Desulfomonile tiedjei DSM 6799: one gene and its partner. The protein of the gene in region 2 binds, or shares a complex with, the protein of the main gene of each other region. Links are inferred from orthologs where the notes say so. Each region holds a gene or a part of one and is shown on either strand. Other genes may lie near its edges.

Region 1 (10,383 bases), 230 kb from region 2 along the record:
AAGTCTATTGATCGACTCGGATATTTTTCCTTCCCGTGAACGATGTCTTACCTCATTGATGGCAATAATGTAATGGATCAGGCGGGAACGCTGGATCAAGATTTGTCGTTTGCTCGAAAACGGTTGATCAATGAGCTGGTCCGATTCGTAGCCGCAAAACGAGTGAAGATAAGAGTAGTATTCGATGGCATTCCGGAAGAAGATTTTCCTGAAGGAAGATCGTACAAAAGTGTGAAAATCCTCTACGCCCGGCCCGGTTCCGATGCAGACAGCCGTATCAAAGATATTATCAGAAAATCCTCCTACAAGAGAGACATGACCCTGGTCTCTTCCGACAAGGAACTTGGAGTGTTTGCACGCCGCCAGGGAACAAGAGTAATATCCGCGGGGCAGTTCAGGTCAATGCTCAGAGAAACAAGCGAACAGCCGGATACCGTGGGAGACACCTGCTGCCCGGAACCGGTCAACGTGGATGAGTGGTTGGACTTTTTCGAAAAAACCAAGAAACCATAGTTGTGTGCGATATGGCTATTCTCCCGGCATCATCGATCGCTAAACATCGAAGCGTCACATTGAGAGCGAGCGAGCGTGCATTTACCCTCCCCGACCTTTCCGGGCCTGAAGCTTTCATGGCTTTTTCGGTTCGTCGCGGCGGCGTCTCATCTTCGCCATATGATTCTCTCAACTTCTCGGTAGGGCAGGGAGATACATCTGATTCGGTGCGAACGAATTTTGATCGTCTCACGGAAGATTTGGAAATCGAACCAAAGCACATGGCAACCTGCAAACAGGTTCACGGCGATCATATCGAGATCATTCGAACCATCCCGAAAACACCTCCTGTTGCAGATGCTCTCATAACTCCTATCAAAGGGGTTTTCGTAGCTGTAAAGACAGCCGATTGCCTGCCTGTTTTGCTCCTGGACAAATCCCGGGGGATAGCTTCAGCGGTTCATGCGGGCTGGCGAGGCACGGTAATGCGAATACTCCCCAAAGTAGTAGACCGTATGGCAAAAGAGTTCGGCACAAAACCCGAAGACATGGTTGCCGCGCTGGGACCTGCAATCGGTCCGTGCTGTTACGAGGTGGACGACAAGGTGCTGAATCCCTTCAGGGAGAGTATTCCTGACCCCGAACGATTTATAACGGTGGTGAATAACGGAAACACTGCTTCACGCAGAATCGATCTCGCTCTCGTGAATCGATTCGAGCTTATAGGCAAAGGTGTGAGGGAAGAGAATATACACCACGCGAATCTCTGCACCTGCTGCAATCCGGATCTGTTCTTTTCGTACCGGAGAGATGGCGCGCTTTCAGGCAGACAAATCTCGCTGACCGGATTCAGAATTTGATGAAAGAAGCATGATCCAGGAAGAACTCCTTCAGGGGGAGCCACGGACCTACAGGGCAGGTCCGTGGCTCCCAAGATTGACACTTATAGTCAGTGCCAAAAATTCTGTCGTTTATCCCTCGTGTGAATTACAGGATTGGTAGGGGCCGGCGTCCCTTGTATGTTTCTGTCCATGAAGTACTGAATCTCTGGAACCGGTACCGAGCTGAGGGGAGGGGCTGATACTGGATCAATGATACGAGGTACTTCAAAAAATAGGACTCTTGGTTGCCAAGATATAAGAGTCCTGATAGAGGGGGGATGCACGTCTGTCAGACTCTCTGCAGGAGTCGGGCAGAGGCACCGGTAGATCGTTCGTCCCTTGGTCCTCTGAGACTGCCCGGCAGCTGGATCACCGGAGGCCTTCGTGTAAAAAGCCCGAACAGTCGCCTGGACTCGTTGAGAAGTCCGTATCCACAAGGGTGGGATGTTACACATGCATGAAGAAGTTTTTGTTGGCATAGATATCTCTAAAGATCAGTTGGATGCGCATGTGCTGCCAAAAGGCATGCACACCACCGTCAAGAATGACACTCAAGGCATCGACTCGCTGATTGAGATCCTCCACGCAGAGACCCCCATGGTAATCGTGATGGAAGCCACCGGAGGCTACGAGATAACCGTTGCGGCCCAGTTAGGTCTCGCCGGCCTGCCGATCGCTGTCGTCAACCCTGGTCAGGTGCGGGACTTTGCTAAAGGCATCGGAAAACTCGCCAAGACAGACGCCATCGATGCTTATGTGCTGGCACGCTTTGCCCAAACGGTTAGGCCCATACCGAAGCCGCTGCCAACGGAGGACGAAAAGCAAATCAAGGAACTCGTAACACGTCGAAAGCAGCTTGTTGATTTGCGTGCATCAGAAAAGAATCGCCTCCATCGAGCCCGTTCCAATCGCGTGCAGCGCAGCATTCAAACGGTCATAGCAGCCCTAGATAAGGAAATCGAAGACATCGATAAAGATGTCGATGACCTTATCAGGAAATCGCCTCTGTGGCGTGAAACAGAGGAACTCCTCCGAACCTTCAAAGGCGTGGGCCCCATAACTGCCAGAGTGCTCATGGCAAAACTGCCCGAACTGGGACATGTCAGCCGTCATGAAATCAGTCGCCTCGTCGGCCTGGCGCCTCTCAACAAAGACAGCGGAAAGAAGAAAGGCAAGCGCGAGATTTCGGGTGGACGGGCGGATGTACGCTCAACCCTGTATATGGCTGCAGTCGCGGCCATAACGTCCAATGTAGTCATCAAGCCTTTCTATCAACGCCTCATTGAGGCTGGAAAACCTTTCAAGGTTGCCATCACGGCTTGTATGCGTAAGATGATCGTCATCCTAAACGCAATGCTCAAGAAAAAACAGCCTTTCCAGGTAGTTTTTCCTTGACAAGAAACACAGTCGCTGCCGGTCCATTCTATCGATATATTGATCATATTGAAGATGTGCCGGCACGGAGGCCGGCACCCACCAATATTCCTAAATCTTCAATCGGACACTAATTTTGGCAACTGGTATAGACCCGGACACAGGGGTGCCACTGACCTGCGGAGCCAGGTCAGTGCAGCTAGCATCTTGAATGCAAAACGATACTAAGTATGCTTCTCGAGCGCATCTCAAGCGCTTTCACTCTTGGCAAGAAGTTCCAGGAGCAACGGGTGAATTCGGCTGTTAGACGCGACGATGTTGTTGGTGTATACGCTTGTGGGCTTGCCGTACCGGTCCGTAATGATTCCTCCTGCCTCTTCGACCAGCAAGATTCCTGCAGCCATATCCCATGGCTTGAGTTTCAGTTCCCAGAAACCATCCAGTCTTCCGCATGCAACGTATGAAAGGTCCAAAGCCGCGGAACCGCCTCGCCGCATTCCTTGCACTTTGGTAACGATCTGATTGAACTCGGCCACATTGTTTATCGGTGAATATGCCCGATCGTACGGAAATCCGGTCGCAACAAGACTTCTGGAGAGCGTCTCGGCAGTCGATACCTGAATACGATTGCCGTTCATGAAAGCTCCTTGTCCCCGAATTGCTGAAAACGTCTCCTGACGTAGAGGATCGTAGACCGCGCCCAGAACAATCGTTTCATTCTGCATGAGTGCAATTGACACGCAGAATGCAGGATATCCATGAGAGAAATTTACCGTACCATCCAGAGGATCTACTACCCACAGCCAGTCCGATCCCTTCTTTTCGGTGATGGTTTCTTCCGTAAGGATATCGTGTTCCGGAAACCGCTTTCTAATTTCCCCGAGGATAAAATCTTCAGATGCATGATCTGCATCCGTGACTATATCAATCGTGTCCTTCTGAGTTCCTTTGCCTGTTACCTGAAAACTTCCTCGTGCATAAGAAGCTACGATGCGTCCAGCCTGTTCTGCCAGATTCACGACGAAACGGAGATGTTCCTTAGCGTCATGTATGGTTTTCATTCAGTGTTCCTATTCTCTTCTTCATCACTATCAACGGATGATCTGCCAGCGATTCGGTTATTCGTTTCTTCCATCTTGTTCAGAACACGACAGATCAGCCCGCCCTTGTGCAACCTGACGTGAATCATATCTCCAACTTCCACTGTATTCGAATCCTGTATGACCTCATAGGTCTCCTGCCTCAGTGTTATGGAGTAACCGCGGGACAGAACCGACAAGGGACTGAGAGCGTCCAGACGAGCGGTGAGACTCAAGAGTGCCGCCCGTCTATCAGCCGTGTATCCGGACATTTCCCGATGCAATCGATTCACCAGGGACTTGCATTGCTCTCGGCCGATTTCAATCTGTTTGAACAGCCGTCCGGGCTTCAGTCTTTGCGTGAAGAGTTCGGTCTCACGTGCGGAATCACCGATTCTCCGTTTGACGGCGCGAGTCATCCTGACGATCATGTCATCCAGAGCGAGGCGTTTTTCCTGAATCTGACGTTTCGGATTAAAGAGTCTCTTGAGTTGCTCTTCCACTGCTCCGGTGTTTCTCCGGATAACGTTTCTTATGGAATGAGTGAGCCTTGCGACGATATGCGTAAGATTTTCCCGGAGATCGCGCCGGTCAGGGAGGACTATTTCCGCTGCAGCAGACGGAGTCGAAGCTCGCACATCTGCAGCGAAATCGGAAAGGGTTACATCCGTTTCATGACCGACAGCGCTCACGATAGGAATAGGGCAGGCGGCGACCGCTCGAACAACGCGCTCGTCGTTGAAGGCCCAGAGGTCTTCCATGGCACCTCCGCCTCTCCCGACAATGATCACGTCGACTCCGGATGCCTGGCATAATCGATTTATGGCAGCGCTGATTTCGACCGGCGCTCGGTCTCCCTGGACGGCAGAAGGACTGACAAGTATGTGAACGGCGGGAAAGCGTCTCCTCAGAATGCGAATCACATCACTGACCGCTGCCCCTTTGGATGAAGTGACCAGTCCTATGGTTTTCGGAAATGCCGGGAGCTTTCTCTTCCTGGATGGATCGAACAGACCTTCTGCAGTTAATCTTTCCCGGAGCTGCTCGAACGCGAGCATGAGGCCGCCGAGACCTGCGGGTTCCATGGTATCGAGAATGAGCTGATATTCACCTCTGGCCCCGTATACCGATAATTTGCCCCACACGATAACCTGGAGTCCGTCATGAAGCCGGAACTTCAAAAAACGACTCTGAATCTTGAACATCACACAACGTATCTGAGCTGTTTCATCCTTGAGCGTGAAATACAGGTGGCCTGAAGGTGCGGGTCTGTAATTGGAGATTTCCCCGCGAACCCAGACAGACTGAAACTTCGACTCGAGCGTGCTGCGAATTTGTTCGGTAAATGCAGAAACGGTGAGTACTTTTCGTCCGGGGAGATCCATAGTGGCGCTACTCGCTTCCAATTCATACTGGAGTGAAAGGGGATTGTAGCCGGAGGACGGAGCAATTTCAATCATGTCCGGAAGTTCTCGTCCTTCGCGGAAATTTCAGTTCCCTTTTGTTTGACACTGAGATTATAATGCGTGGACAAGTGTGAATTTTATATTTGTTGGGGATAGTATTGTGAGGAGATTTGCTGTCGTATCGTTGTTGGTATTTTCTGTCCTGACACTGTGTATGGGAAACAGCCAGGCTGAGGTGTTGTCGCAACCCGGTGTTCTGGATTCTTCATTCCGGATCGAATTCCTTTTCGGAACGCAATCGTTCTCTTACTCGGGGGCTACTTCGATCCGAGGGGATTTCAACATACGTGTTCCTTTGCTGGCAGGAACGGTAGAATTATCGCCGTCGCCTTTGATATCGGGCCGTTTTGCAGGCGCAATCAGCATTTTCGAACGTAGCGGCAGTATGATGCGGGACCCGAATTATACGGGTTTGACGGATTTTGTCCGATGGCAGGTCGAACCGGATCTTGGTTCCTGGGAATTTGCAGGTCTCTATCATCTCTGGACCGGCGGTGGTTATCGGTACAGCATTGTGGCCGGATACAGACAAGAGACATGGCGACATCGCGGTGAAGCGGTGAATTCGGAAGGCAGATCACGAGACGAATTTGCTTCGCAAATACCTTTCCTGGGACTACAGACCTCCATGTTTTTTCCCTGGTGGAAAGCCAGATTCGAAGTGCTCGGCTCCCCCTTCATGACCAGGAGAGTTTCCAATAGCCTTCAGGAACGTGGTCAAATTATTGACTATTCAGGGGAGCTCAGTCAGGGTGGACTGCTGGAATTTCAGATGGAAGGTAATGTAGCCGTCACACAGAACATCTGGTGCGGACTGCATGCTCGATACTTGCATCAAGAATTGCGCGGGGACGTTTCAGGGACTATAAATGATGTTCCCACAGGGGTTCGGGTGCTGTCCGTTGCAGATAGTATTGTTACTGTCGGTGTGGATTTTACGTTACTCTTTTAACTGAGATCGTTTCAGGTTTTCGATTCACTCTGTGGTCGAATCTTCAGATCTTCTCCTGAGAGATGTGTTTCGCAATCACATCCCATGCTGCGCCTGCAGCAACTGCAGAAGAAACCACCATCGAAAACACCATGTAACGCGCATGCATCCACGGATGGACGCAGGCATGGTTCACCAGAACCAGCAGAAGCAGGTGAAACAGGAGCGCCGAAACTGCGACTATGGCAACGGGTCTCAATGCCTTCAACTGATCGCTGCGGTTTCGCATGATCAGGATTCCGGACAGAATTACGATAGGAAGCATCTGAAATGCAGCATATCCGGTAAGGGATTGCGGCAGCGGCATGAACCGGCCTCCAAGATTGAAAAGGTATGCATCCACTGCAGGTAGGGCGCTCAGGATCGCGGAACTCCGGGTTAATTCCATGCCCGATGCAAGTTCCTGGGGCAGGATGTCTCCCTGCAGTCTATATGCGAGCCGATCCGTAAGCTGTCCCACAAACAAAGAAGGATCGACCTGTTCGAAAAGGTACGCGATCGGAACGCGAAGCACCATCATGAGCGCGGTAATCGCCAGGAACAGGACCGCAAATTTGAATGGCGCAGCCATATCGTGAATCCGCAATTCCCGCTCTTCACGCTGTAGAAAAAAGAGCAAGCTGAATGCAAGAGTGGGAAACACGTAATCGTACCCCACCCAGTTCGCAAATATGCCTCCCAGGACAGCGGGCGCAACGAACGATTTGCCCCTTTCGAGGCGCAAACCCGTGTACGCTGCAGTCAAACCCGCCACAGCCAGTCCCCATGTGTGGGTGTGAAAACTTTCCATGTAGATGACGCCGGACCCCAAGAGCAGCAAACCGAAAACCAGGCCTCCCATGGTGCTCAGCCTTTTAGTCCACACGAAGGCAAAGAAGAAGAACGACAGAAGCACAGCCCCCATCGCAGCTTTGGACGCAATAGCCGGGTCGATGTACACGTACAGTGCAATAGCCGTGAGCACTATATGTCCGGTCCAATATCTGTGAAGCAATTCTCCTTGACGAGTTTCCAATGCTTTCACAAGAGCCTGGTTGTTCTGTGGTGTGAGCACATGCTTGAGGAGGTCGAAACCGGCAGGAGGTGCATTGGCAGGGAGAAAATAGGTCCAGAGTGAATGCCTCGGACACATTGCTGAATACAAAATGTTCGCGACGACGATCCCGTCCATCCAGTCGTCAAATCGTTGCGCAGGATTTTGTTCTGACCAGGATTTCAGCAGGGATACTGTTTCAGGAGAAACATGTGATGCGGCAAACCCTGCCAGCATCGTAAGCCCGATAATTATCGCAAAACCGGCGAGAAACGCTGCGGTAAACTCTCTCATAAAATGTCGCATTTGAATCATGCAGTATCCAGACACGCGGGAATTCGATAAGTATGCCGTATTGCGGTGTGTTGTCAATTTTTGAATTGACCGTGCATAATATTTGAGGAGTGAAGATCCTATTGCGCAGACCGTTTTTTTATGTCACGATTTTTTAGTATTTCCGTTCGTAATTTCCTGGAGCACCACCAAAAATGGAAACTGGTTTGATTCTGGTAACCGTGGGTGACGCTGCCAATAGCGTTCTTCCTGCCATGGGGCAGGTCTTAAGAGCCATGGGGCGTCATCTTAAAATAGGAATAATAACTACTTTGCCGGCTGACTGGCGTAGATGCATGGAAAAATTTACCGTCCCATTAAAAGATTCTGTCCATATCTATGAACTCAGTAAAGACGAGACCCCGGACACTTTACGAGAAGAATGGGAAACTGCGACAAAATCAATTACTTCAGATCATTATGGGATGGTCATTTTACAGAACATCAGCATTCTGGTGAAGAAGAATGCCATTACCACAGACCAGCTTGTGGAAATGCTCAGAAAGCGACCCGCGTCACTTCATGTGATCATTGCCGATTCGGACCCAGGGCAGGCGGTTCTGGAAGAATCGGACATGATCACAGAAATGCGCACGCTAAAGGGATGACTTTTCTACTAACCCGCGGTCAGATCTGGAACCCGGTTTGTGCTTCGGGGAGGTACAGCCATCCGGCAATGTATCGCAAACGGGCCTGAAAACACGCTCCTGAAAATCGTCCAGGAATGCCTCAATTTCCGGCCTGTTTTCTTCCTCTTGCGGAAGATCGTACAAATCGATCAGTTCGTCGGTATCATGCCTATACAGGAAGATTACGAGTTTCTTATTTTTCAAATTACTCGCCCAGGCCTCGGCAGTTAGAACCGATCCCGTAAAGGGCCGGGAAAAAAACCTGTACCCGGACTCGACGAGTTTTGTAACAATATGTTCCCTTCTCATTGAAAAAACCTTTTTTTATACGATCTGCTTCGGGCAGACCTGAATCGTCATCAAAGAAATACGCAATAACCATACCATGCGATGCAAGAAAAGCCAAATCAGCGCCATGCCTTGACGAACAATAGGTTGAGGATCGTCTTTTTTGCTACATTTTGGTAGGAACTCGCTGAAAACCGACGACTAGGAATGAAGATAGCGTTGCACGATTTTGTTCCGTATCAAGGAAAGTAGAGGAAACCGGAACCCCGCATCGGAGTCCGAATCAATAGGCAGAGAACGATATCTTGCATTGCGATCGATGCATATTTTCCTGTTGGACGCAATGATTCCGGAAGTGTTTGGTTATATTGTCGGCTGCCTCTTGAACCTATGAAAGGACAATCCTCATGAAACCGAAAGTTGTGTTCCACATCGATTCAAATAAACCGGGACGGTTGGATATGATACTGACATCCATTCGTAACATTTTGGACGAGGTGTCTGACAACAATGCGTCAATATTTGTTATTGCCGAAGCCGAATCTATTGTCCTGTTCCGAAAGGACATGCCCCCAAGTCTCGCGGACGAGTTGCAGAAGCTCCGTGGACGAGGTGTCCATTTCCTCCTCTGTGAACAGAGCGCGATGAGACAGGGACTTGCCAAGAGCGACCTTATCCCCGATTTCCCTTTGATCAAATCGGGAATATGGGAGTTGATCAGATTGCAGCTCGAAGGCTTCGCGTATGTGAAACCATGAAAAGGGAATCATACCCATTCGCTTTCAAAGAAGTAATACTGGGGAAACACTTCTTACAAGAAGGGTTTCCCCAGTATTTACTGCTTAGAAGCGAATGGGTATGATTGATCGCCTACGCTTAAATTCCGCCATATTGAGATTTCATCTGATCCAGGATTCTCAAAAAACTGAGTCTCAGCTTGCGGTACGCTGCAGCCTTTTCTTTTGAGCCACACGATTTTTCATTGCCTTCCAGAATATTCGTGAGTGCTACAGCGCTCGCAACATGCGACAGAGCACTATTCGGTTCAAGCGCGTCATTTTGTGCAAGTCTTACCAATTCGGACTCGCAGTATCGTTTCGGATCTCCTGTCAAACATCTCGAGCCTGCCTGCGTCGCGTCCGCAAAGAGGGTATATGCTTCGGGATCGGGCAGTTGTGTCAGAGATTCCTGCAACCTGCCGATGAGACCCGGACTTAACTTTCCTGTTGTGTAGTACGAGAAGAAGGCCTGAGCAAGTATTCTCGACCGGGAATCCACATATTTGAACCTGTCCAGTTCATCCGCGTCCCTTGTAAAGGGAAATCGGCTCGGATCGTTTTTGGCTAAAATCACGAGAAATCGATCCTTGTATATGCAGATCCAGGATTTTGACCGCATAAGCGCCGTTGCAATAGTGAAATAATGGGGCCTGTCCGCTGTATCGATGATTACCAGCTCAGTTCCGTATGTTGCCATTACGTCTGTAAGAGATTGCACGTCATCAGGTTCAGGATCGAATACCGAAAGATACGCTTTCATCACTTTTTGCGGAAAAAAGGATTGTGCCCTTAAATCGAAAAAGACCTGGATTTCCGGTATTTGGAAGATCAGATAATCCGACAAAAAAACATTGGTGAACACGCGTCCATTGATTCCGTTGTCCTTGAGAAAGGCCACCGCGTCTTTTCGCGACAAGGTGTTCGTCATCAGACGCGATGCGACAGTCCGATCTTGCAATGATGGATTGAGCGGATTCGCAGCAGAGTACCGGATGGCAGTCTTATACGAGATTGCTCCGAGAACAACGAGTCCCGCGA
Region 2 (10,444 bases):
TGATGATAGCCTGAGAAAAGCCGACAGTACCCAGAACCGGCTCGTTGTCATTCATGATTTGATGATGGAGTCATTCTTTAAATTGGACAGCCAGCTCAAGAGCCTTGCTCGTGAGTTACGATCGTACGAAAGTGCCGAATAATACCAATGTGCGTTCAAAGACGTAACATCTGGTAAATCCGGTCCCGGCATGTCTCCGAAGCGAAGTCAGGCGGTGCCGTTCGTAGCGAAGGAGATTTGCCGGGACCGGCAAATAACAGATTTCTCAAATTCCCTCTATGAAGGCACTTTGGTATAAGTGGAAAATCCTCACGCGGAGGTCTGTTCGTTCTCAATTAACTGAGAAGGTATATCAATGAAAAATTCCGTCCCCCCCTTTTCCATGCAATCTTCAATACTGTTACAATGAGGACAACGGAGGACGCTGCCGGGACAGATATCCCGAGTCGTGGGAAGATGCGGGCAACGGAAACTGCTGAAGCCCACCTTGAAACCGAATCGTGCAGAGAAGATCTTTATCTTCAAGAGATCCGTTCCTGTCCCTCCGGCATTGAAATCATACCTTCGGCCTGAACTGTAGAGATCGATTTCCTGGACGGGATAAAATCCTTCAAAGATATTGGGCTGCTCGCTCTCCGGAATGCCTACTCCGTAATCGCGAATAGTAATTCTGTACCCTGAGGGAACATTTTCCCCTGAAACAATGATTCTTCCATAATCCGGGGTGTTTTCCACGGCGTTGCGAATTAACCCGCCCAGCACGGATACCATGATCTGAGGTTGTATCCTCAGGGTTGCCCGATCGGGTTCAAGGAAACGTATGTCCAACTGCCTTTCCCCAAGCATTTGATTGAGCCGCAACTCTACTGCCCGAAAAGCCGAGCGGACCGTTATTCCTTCTGTTTCCTGTATCTTGTCGGGAAATTGCTCTTTGATCTTTTGTTTGAGAAACTCAAGAGCTTGTTCCATTGATGGTTCTTGCTCCTGTTCCACCTCGAGCAGATCGGGAAGATTGTCGAGAAAGCTCAGAATCGCTTCTCTTTCGAGATAGATCTTATCTTCCACGATATGCGCCACTTGCTTTTCTATGGTTTTCAGTCTCGTGAGACTTCGGGAAATGCGGCCGAAGGGAAGCTTTCCGATATCTGCTCCTGCCTCTTCCAGGCGATTCTGCATAATCCGGAGAGAAGCCTCCACAATAGCCAGGGGTGTTTTCAGTTCGTGTGACAGATGATTCAGTATCTTGTTCTTTACTCTGTTGAGCCTTTCCAGTTCTTTGTTGGAATTCATGAGGCTCTCGAAATTGGCCGCGTTCTCCAGGGCAAGGGCTACGTTTCCCGAGAGCGCAGTCAGAATGTCCACATCTGAATCGGAAAAGGAGCCCTCTTTATTCAGCGCATACAGCACTCCCAAACGTTTGTCCAAAACCTGGAGCGGAACGCATACCATGTTGCGCGTGGTGAAACCGGATTTATCTTCAACCGGCCGGTAAATGCGGGGGTCGGTAACTGCATCTTGCACCAGTGCCGGTTCTCCGGTCCGAAACACCCAACCGCAGACCCCCTGATCTTTGGGTATACGGATTTCCTCGCGGGCCGACGCAAAGAAGCTCTCGCGATCTTGAACTTTTCTCCAGTAAAAGTCATCGCGTTCGGCATCGTACAGCAACACTCCCGCCCCTTCGCAATTAAGCACCATTTGGACTTCACTGACGATGACATCGAGAAGCTGATCGACATTCGTGGTGGAAGCCAATGCCTTTGCAGCATTGAACAAAAGCATCATTTTTGCGGAATCGAGGCCGGATTCAGGCGTGGTAGCGGTGTTCGGGCACTCTTTCAGGGTATGCTGCTCTTCACGCAGCTCGTTTGTCATTTCAGGACGCCCCGATTAACAGACGATATATGAGCTAGAGTCTGATTGATGAGAATCGTCTCAGTTTCGATTCAGGTCGATCTTTCAACATGGATACGGCTTGTGCTGAAATGCCTTCCGGCGTTAACCCGAGATCGGCCAGAAGTTCGGCTCTTGTGCCGTGTTCCACAAAAGCATCGGAAATACCCATGCGCACGGCGCTGCCCCCCCCCAACCCTTTGTCGGAAAAAAGCTCCAGAATTGCGCTGCCGAATCCTCCTGCCAGGATTCCTTCTTCCACCACCAGTACTTTTCCTGCCGCTCTGGATTTCTCCAGGATGAGATCTTCATCCAGCGGCTTGATAAACCGCGCATCCAGGACTCCGGCGGATATGCCTTTCTTGGCAAGAAGGTCTGCTGCTTGCACGGCTGGATCGACCATCGATCCGATCGCGATTATCAGGAGGTCCTCACCTTCTGTCATCATCCGTCCCTTGCCGACGGGAATCAGTTCCGGTTCCTTCTTGATAGGGACTCCCAGTCCGTCGGCTCGGGCGTACCGTATGGAAACAGGGCTGTTCAGGGTCAATGCTGTGGCCAGCATGTCAGACAACTGATCTTCATCTGCAGGAGCCATGACAGTAAGATTCGGAATGCTCCGCGCAAACGCGATATCGAATGCTCCATGATGAGTCGGTCCGTCCTCTCCCACTATCCCCGCCCGGTCCATGGCGAAGACAACAGGAAAATTCTGCATACAAACGTCATGGATAAGGTGATCGTATCCTCGCTGAATGAACGTAGAGTAGATCGCGACAACAGGATGATATCCTTCGCTGGCGAGCCCTGCCGCGAACACTATTCCGTGTTGCTCGGCTATTCCCACATCGAAAAAACGCCTGGGAAAAAGGCGAGCAAATTCTGCGAGTCCGGTTCCGTACTCCATTGCAGCAGTGATAGCGACAATCTTCGGGTCTTTGCTTGCCAGCTTCACCAGGGCCTTACCGAATACTGTGGTGTAAGAAGGCGGCCTGGGCTGTGAATGCACTTTCCCCGTTTCTATGTCAAACGGCCCTACTCCGTGAAATCTGCTTGGATTTTGTTCCGCCTGACAGTATCCCTTGCCTTTGCACGTGATCGCGTGCACAAGGACAGGCTCACGAAATCTCTTTATATTTTTGAAGGTTTCGACAAGGTGTTTCACCTGATGGCCGTCAATGGGACCGACATATTTGAATCCGAGGTCCTCAAAAAGCTTGCCCGGAGTAATGAATCCCTTGAGTGCGTCCTCGAACTGCTTTGCAAGGCTATATATGGGCTCTCCCATGACGTTTTTCAGAATGTTTTTCACTTCCGCCCTGAATCTGGTGACTATCTGGCCTGTCATAATGCGGTTGAGGTACGCAGCCATAGCGCCCACATTCGGGGATATGGACATTTCGTTATCGTTCAGGATGATGATAAGATCTTTTTCCGCAGCGCCTGCCTGGTTCAGACCTTCGTACGACACACCACAGGTCAAAGAACCGTCGCCCACAACAGCGATGACCTTGTGGTCGTCTCCATTGAAACATCGTGCCTGGGCGAGTCCTGCCGCGACACTGATTGCGTTACCCGCGTGTCCCACGTCAAAGAAGTCGTACGGGCTTTCTTCCCGTTTCGGGAATCCGGAAATCCCGCCCTTGGTGCGTAACGTTGAGAATGCATCGCGTCTCCCGGTGAGGATCTTGTACGCATACGCCTGGTGACCGACGTCAAACACTATGCGATCCTTGGGGGGTGAGAATATTTTCAGAAGAGCTACAGTCAACTCGACAACCCCAAGGCTTGAAGCCAAATGCCCGCCTCTTTGGGCTACTGTTCGGATGATCGTCTCCCGGATCTCATCGCTCAAGGTTTTCAGAGCTTCCAAAGAGAGGTCCTGGACATCCGCAGGAGATTCTATTCCAGCCAGGATCAATTCATTTTTGTTCATAATGTTTCCGTTCATCTGAATCTCAGCTCACCCTCTTACCGATATAATGAGTAATTTGGACCAACGGATTTGCTGTTTCCCCGAGGGGTCTTATAGTGTCCTCTGCATTGCGTATGAGAGAGTACATAATTTCTTCAGTGCGCTCTGCTCCCAACAACCTGGGAAGAGTCGCCTTTCCTCTGTCACCGTCTTTCTGAACGGCTTTCCCCATCTTTACCGGATCACCCTCTATGTCCAGAAGATCGTCACGTATTTGAAATATCATACCGAGAAGATCCCCGAATTTTCCCAATACTTCAATCCGCTCCAGTTCGCCGTCAACCAATGTAGCCCCACAGACGAGTGAAGCTCTGATCAAGGCGCCGGTTTTATTTCGCACGATATATTCGACCATGTGCTTATCTACGTCCTTGCCTTCACACAGAATGTCCATGACCTGCCCGGCAATGAGTCGGGTAGAACCCGCTGCCAGAGCGAGTTCCCGGATCGCTGCCAACAGGTTTTCGGCCCTGTATGTGCGGCTTACTTCAGGAAGGCTCAGGACACCCAGGCCATAAGTCAAGAGAGCGTCTCCGGCAAGAATCGCTACAGCTTCGCCAAATACTTTGTGGACAGTAGGCTTTCCCCGCCGCAGGTCGTCATTGTCCATAGCAGGGAGGTCGTCATGGATCAGAGAGTATGTATGAATGCATTCCAATGCCACTGCAAGAGGCAAAACCTGTTTTCCGCTGCCTCCTACTACTTCAGCGGCCGCCATGGCAAGCACCGGCCTTATCCGCTTACCGCCCGCAAAAACACTGTACCGCATAGCCTGGTGCAAAACAGCGGGCTCATTATCTTCAGGCGGCAGCATGGCGTCAAGAGCCTTTTCAGCCAAATCACGCCTTGCTTCCATGTATTCTTTTATGTTGGGGGCAGTCACTCTTTATCTTCCACTCTGCCAAACGGTATTCTCTCCATAGTGGCGAGCAACTCTTCCACTTTTCCTTCAGAATTATTCAGTATTTCCATACATTTCCTGGAAATGCCGATTCCTTCTTCAAACAACTTGAGACTTTGATCGAGAGGCAGTCCTCCGTGCTCGAGTTTCTCAACAATCGATCTGAGTCTCTCGAGGTTATCGTCAAAGTTCTCTGTTACTTCTTCTCTTTCCATCGTTTTCTTCATATCCGCTTCCGCACATGCCGTACATGTCGATCTATTTTTGGTCATCCGAAACCTGGAGCTCACTCAACTCTCTCTTCACGGCAGCATTACCGGAATCGAATTTCAATGCTCTTTCGAAGCATATCCGGGCCACGCTGTACCGCATGAAAAATCTTTTGTGAATGTACCCTTCCAGGAAATATCCTTCAGACATCTTTTGCGGCAGCACTCCCGTCAACGTCTCTCTAAGCCGGTTCGCGGTCTGGACCTCCTGAAGGGCCATCTTCACGTAATCCGCAGGAAAATCCTGGTGTAGCCGGGCTCGTATTTTCGTTTGGGCCGAGGCAAATAGTACATCGGCAAACAAGGCAGAATTGTCTGCCCCTGACGCTTCCAAAATGTCCCGAGCCTTGTCCAGAAGATCCAGCGCTTCAAGGTAATTAGTTTTATCCGAAAGAAGCTGCCCGTTCTTCAGCAGTTTTTCCGCGTCCGGCGCACTCTGACTCTGAGCCCATGTGCAAGAGGAATAAACCAAGAAACTAAAAAGAACGAAACTGAAGATCCGCCCGAATCTCTCCAAAGCTGCTACCTGTATGGGCTGTACCCGGTCCGAGCGCCCAATATTGGATTACAAACTATAATGTAGTATTTCCGCGGATTTTTTGGAAGCGATTTTCACGAAATGTTCAGGAATCTCTACTGCTGAGATATTTCGAATTCCACCCGCCGGGACATTCTGTCACCGGAAAAACCTGGAGGCGGCATAGTCGCCTGAGCCGCACCATGCGCCACGATTCCGATGCGAGAAGAGGCTATCCCATATCGTGATATGATGAACTTTGCCACAGTTTCGGCACGCTTCCGCGAAAGCTTGAGGTTGACTTCCGGGCTGCCTTGGCCATTGGAATAGCCATGGAGCACCAGGCGCGATTGCGGATTCGTCTTCAACAACTGACCGACTGTCTGCAGTGCAGCTTGATTTGCGGCTGAGGCTGCCGGATCTTTGGACGTCACCGACACGCTGTTGAGATCGAAGGTAACAGGTGCGAATCCAAATGTTGGAGTTGCCGAGGGGGGAACTACATTGGAAGCGCATGGCATGACTAAATTCTTCTTCATCCATCCATACCATGATGCCGGTGAATTGAACTCTTCCACCCTTACGTAAGTCCCTTTTCCCACTTCTGCAATCTGACGCATGAAAAAAGAGCCTTCCTGCGCCTGTCCAATCTGGAATGTATAAATCTCCAGATCGGGATTGTTCCTCATGATCTGTTCGGCTATTCGCCCAGGCTCAGCTTTGCAGGACTCGATACCTCCGCCAATAACCAAAATTGCAGTTTTTCCTTCAGCTTGAGAAGCATCGTCCGCGGCACCACGCAGTCCGGCGGAAAGAGAGCTGACGCCGTACGAAACGGTTCTGGGAAACGCATTGAAGAATCGTTCCGGATCCCATGGCTGAATGGCGAGAATGCTTTCCGTGTTCTCGCACCCCATTCCCACCTTGAGCCCGTAGTGGCGAAGTCCTACATTGAAAAAACCGTCAGCCGTTACCGGCATGCCTTTCTCAAACAGACCCATTTGCGTCAGCAATTGCTGATACCGGTCTTTTTCCTTCATGTAACCGGAAGCATCGAAAAGTACGAGGATGTTCTTGACCCGTTTGCAGTCATCTGCGTACGCGACAACGGAAAAAAGAAGAATCAGGGCCGTGAAAACCATCCCTATCGGATGGAATCGATCCCTGAGAAATGGCGCCATGAGCATCCTCCAGGAGAGAGTCCCTGAAATCTCGGGACTCACGATTGCGGTGGAATTAGCAGAAGATGGGAATATTGTCAAGAAATTAGGATGAAATCTTAATTCTTTGGGCTGGCACAGAGCGGATTATTTTATTCTCGAGATTTCTTTATGCTCAAATACAATCGGAAATAACCGATGTCGACTTTTTTCATGATCTGAGAGGCTGGAGGTATCCTTCGCTTCGGACGACGCAAAGCCGTCTAATCACTCCGCTCAGGACACACTTCAGCCTTTGTTGCCTTATATGAATAAATGCAAAAATAGTATATGGCAAGTGTGTAAGATAGTCTCCAATTGAGAAAAGCACTTTTCGGCAATTGGTAGGTGCCGTGCCTCCGTGCCGGCACATTCTTCAAATACAAATCAACCGGTTCGGGTCGGCAGGGACGCCGCCCCCTACTGTTCATTTAGGGTGCAATATGTTCAAAGAATCAGAAATTATGCCATCTGCTATAAGATGAGTTATCGGCATTGTGCGATATTCGAGCTATCTCTCATTTCGGAAGGACGAACCCGTTTCTGCAGGTCCGTTCCCCTCACTGAAAATTCGTATATTGTCTTAGACAGCCGACACCTCTGCTGCCAAATAGCCGCGGAGACTACTTGACAACTTTACTGCAAGACGAGATGCTTTTTCCATGATTCCGGCACCCAACATAGAGCGCAGGTCGCATGCAAACGAGCATCTGCTTCTGCTGTGTATGGCTTTGGCCATTCTGGTCGCTGCATTTTGCTGCCGCATCGAACCGGAAGGCATCGTCTCCTTTGGACTGCCAGTCATCGGCCTGCACATACCTCTCGCAGACGGCTGTTTGAGCCGCAAAATTCTGGGAGTCTCTTGCCCGGGATGCGGCCTGACTCGCAGCTTTGTCGCAGTGGCTCACGGCCAGTTCAGGCTTGCAATGGAATACAATGCTGTTGGACCGGCTTTGTTCATGCTGTGCGTATTGCAGATCCCGTACCGGATATGGGCTTATTTCCGGGAAGACAAAGTGAAGGGCCGATTGAAATGGATTCACGACCGTCTCGGAGTGGTAATCTGGATTGCCGCGGCGGCACTGTTTGTTTTCTGGGTATACCGTCTGGCAGCCGGACTGTTTCACGGTAGTGTTGGGACTTGATCGCAACGATTTTGATACGTGATCCGCATATTCAAAGGAACGCCTCGCCGTTCCCCCTGGAGCTTGCATGGTTGAATTCTTGTTAACTGCGGTTTTTGCCATACTCATCCTGGTCGGCCTGCTCATAGCGAACGGATACTGGTGGAACTGGTACTACTCTGCTCCGTCATCACAGGATGAAACATTCTTCTTTGAAGCAAGAGACGGCTGGAAGATCAGTGTCCATCGGTACCGACCTGTCCGGCAGTCCGGTGCTCTTCCGGTTATATTGTGTCACGGCCTGAGTTCCAACAGATATGCCTTCGATCTTCCCGGGACAGCATCTCTTGCTGTCTTCCTGAAGAACCAGGGGTTCGACGTCTGGTCGGCCGAATTGAGAGGCTCAGGCATGAGTGCAGGGCCGAAGGTATTCTTTTCTGACGTTCCCTACGACTGGGAATTTTGCGATCACCTGGAGAATGATGTCCCGGCAATTATCGATTTCGTACTGGAGAAAACCGGAGCTTCCAAAGTGCACTGGGTGGGACACAGCATGGGAGGGATGTTGATACTGGCTCATCTTGCGGCGACTCCGTCTGCTCGGATCGAATCGGTTGTCACATTGGGGTCTCCGGTGGATTTTTCCGGAATGCGCAATCGTTCAATCGATCTTCTCTTGGCAATCAGACCTCTGTATGCATGGCTTCCCATTTCTCCTTTGCCGTTCTTCGGCAGAGTCCTGCTGCCAATATCCCACTCCATTGGGAGAAGCCTCCTGGGACTCTTCCATCCTCCGAATATACACCCCGAGATTGCCAGAAAAGTCGTAGCGTTGGCTTCAGAATTGGTCACCTCCAATAAAATCTGGCTCACGTTCGGCAGATATATCGAAATGGGCAAATGTGCGCCTGAAAACGGAAAGTCCTATTTCGACGGGCTCGACCGGTCTCCTGCTTCAATTCTTTTTATTGCAGGCTCCCAGGATCTCATGGCTCCCAAAGCCATCAGTCCCCAGGTTTGCGCGCCGGAACACCCCGGAGGAAGGCGTGAATGCATGGTGATGGGGAAAGAAACGGGATGCATGGAAGATTACGGCCACATGGACCTGTTGGTCGGAAAACGGTCGGACAAGGAAGTGTTTCCTCGCATCACCGGCTGGATTCAGGAAAACGATGGTGAACTTCTGCAGCAACATGCAGACAGTACTGTTGCGAGCAGTCATAGTCAGTGCCAAATCTAACGTCCGATTCAGAAACAGAGTATTGGTGGGTGCCGGCCTCCGTGCCGGCACATTTTCAATATTAATAAATGATATCGCAAAGATGGACCGGCAGAGACGCCGGTCCCTACCAATACCTATAATTCACACGCCAAGTGAACGACAAAATTTTCAGCACTGACAATAAATGCAGTTTTTCACGTAAGCGTTGCACTTGAACGACAACACCGGATGTGGTATGCAGCCCGCAATGCCTTTTCTAGGGAGGCTCCATGCAGAACCCACGATTGCGCATAGCCCTGGTCTACGGAGGACAGTCTGCGGAACATGAAGTCTCGTTGCGTTCCGCGAGATCTATCTTCGACGCAATGGACAGATCCAAATACGATCCTCTTCCGATTCTGATCACGCAACAGGGTTCCTGGTACAGCATGCCCGCAGAGGCTGCTTCATTCGATCCCTCGGTGAGTCCGGCTCGATCAAACCGACTCATTTTTTCTCCGGACCCGCAGCACAGAGGTTTCCTGAAAGTGGACGGAGAATCTGGCATTCAGCCGATGCATGTGGATCTGGTTTTTCCAGTGCTCCACGGGACGTACGGTGAAGACGGAACCATTCAGGGACTCCTGGAAATGGCGCACATGCCGTACGTGGGCTGCGGTGTTCTTGCTTCAGCAGTAGGCATGGACAAGATTTTGATGAAAAAAGCATTCCGAGAAAACGGGCTGAACATCGGACCTTATTTCTGGTTTTTTCGCGCTGAATGGGAGAGCGATCCTGACAAAATCACTGCAAAGTTGAAATCCGCGCATTTTCCTCTGTTCGTCAAACCTGCAAATCTTGGGTCGTCTGTGGGAATCAGCAAGGTTTCGGATCCTTCCGGATTCGAAGCCGCTGTTAACCTGGCTGCTTCATACGACAGAAAAATCCTGGTGGAAGACGGTATTGAAGGACGCGAACTGGAAGTGAGCGTTCTTGGCAATGACCATCCCAAAGCAAGCGTTGCTGGTGAAGTCATATCTCACAGTTCTTTCTACGATTATGAAGAGAAATACCTCAAAGATACAGCGGAGCTCGTGATCCCCGCGGAACTCCCCGCAGGTATGCTGCAAAAAGCGCAGGAAGCTGCAATAACTGCATTCAGAGCGGTTGATGGTTCGGGGCTGGGGCGAGTGGATATGTTTCTCACGCCGGACAATCAGGTTGTGGTAAATGAAATCAACACCCTGCCCGGCTTTACCTCCATTAGCATGTATCCGAAGCTCTGGGAGGCTACGGGTCTGCCATACGCACAGCTCGTGGACAGACTTGTCGGACTGGCTCAGGAAAGGCATCGCGAAAAACTGA

Evidence for each region.
Region 1: the proteins of xseB (region 2) and xseA are in contact, whole or in part, in a cryo-EM structure (PDB 8TXR), measured with the Escherichia coli proteins. The link is inferred for Desulfomonile tiedjei DSM 6799 from one-to-one orthologs.

The regions. Positions count from the first base shown.
Region 1 is NC_018025.1:1,528,374-1,538,756, forward strand. Bases 3,046-5,899 are described here. They hold xseA (exodeoxyribonuclease VII large subunit), read right to left. Parts: upstream 5,287-5,899; coding sequence 3,805-5,286; downstream 3,046-3,804. Other genes in these bases: DESTI_RS06455 (inositol monophosphatase family protein), read right to left, coding at 3,046-3,808; DESTI_RS06465 (hypothetical protein), read left to right, coding at 5,393-5,899. In the rest of the region: DESTI_RS06440 (NYN domain-containing protein), read left to right, coding at 43-513; peptidoglycan editing factor PgeF, read left to right, coding at 630-1,352; DESTI_RS06450 (IS110 family RNA-guided transposase), read left to right, coding at 1,827-2,768; more of DESTI_RS06455, read right to left, coding at 2,996-3,045; more of DESTI_RS06465, read left to right, coding at 5,900-6,244; DESTI_RS06470 (hypothetical protein), read right to left, coding at 6,288-7,631; DESTI_RS06475 (ATP--corrinoid adenosyltransferase), read left to right, coding at 7,805-8,257; DESTI_RS06480 (hypothetical protein), read right to left, coding at 8,246-8,587; DESTI_RS06485 (DsrE family protein), read left to right, coding at 8,974-9,324; DESTI_RS06490 (hypothetical protein), read right to left, coding at 9,443-10,383. UniProt on the Escherichia coli protein: Bidirectionally degrades single-stranded DNA into large acid-insoluble oligonucleotides, which are then degraded further into small acid-soluble oligonucleotides.
Region 2 is NC_018025.1:1,754,060-1,764,503, reverse strand. What follows is about bases 3,373-6,287. They hold xseB (exodeoxyribonuclease VII small subunit), read right to left. Parts: upstream 4,997-6,287; coding sequence 4,748-4,996; downstream 3,373-4,747. Other genes in these bases: DESTI_RS28560 (OmpA family protein), read right to left, coding at 5,672-6,287; DESTI_RS07445 (hypothetical protein), read right to left, coding at 5,028-5,555; DESTI_RS07455 (polyprenyl synthetase family protein), read right to left, coding at 3,852-4,751; dxs (1-deoxy-D-xylulose-5-phosphate synthase), read right to left, coding at 3,373-3,829. Outside these bases: DESTI_RS07470 (hypothetical protein), read left to right, coding at 1-142; DESTI_RS07465 (GAF domain-containing sensor histidine kinase), read right to left, coding at 310-1,875; more of dxs, read right to left, coding at 1,910-3,372; more of DESTI_RS28560, read right to left, coding at 6,288-6,736; DESTI_RS07435 (DUF2752 domain-containing protein), read left to right, coding at 7,417-7,899; DESTI_RS07430 (alpha/beta hydrolase), read left to right, coding at 7,967-9,118; DESTI_RS07425 (D-alanine--D-alanine ligase family protein), read left to right, coding at 9,370-10,444. UniProt on the Escherichia coli protein: Bidirectionally degrades single-stranded DNA into large acid-insoluble oligonucleotides, which are then degraded further into small acid-soluble oligonucleotides.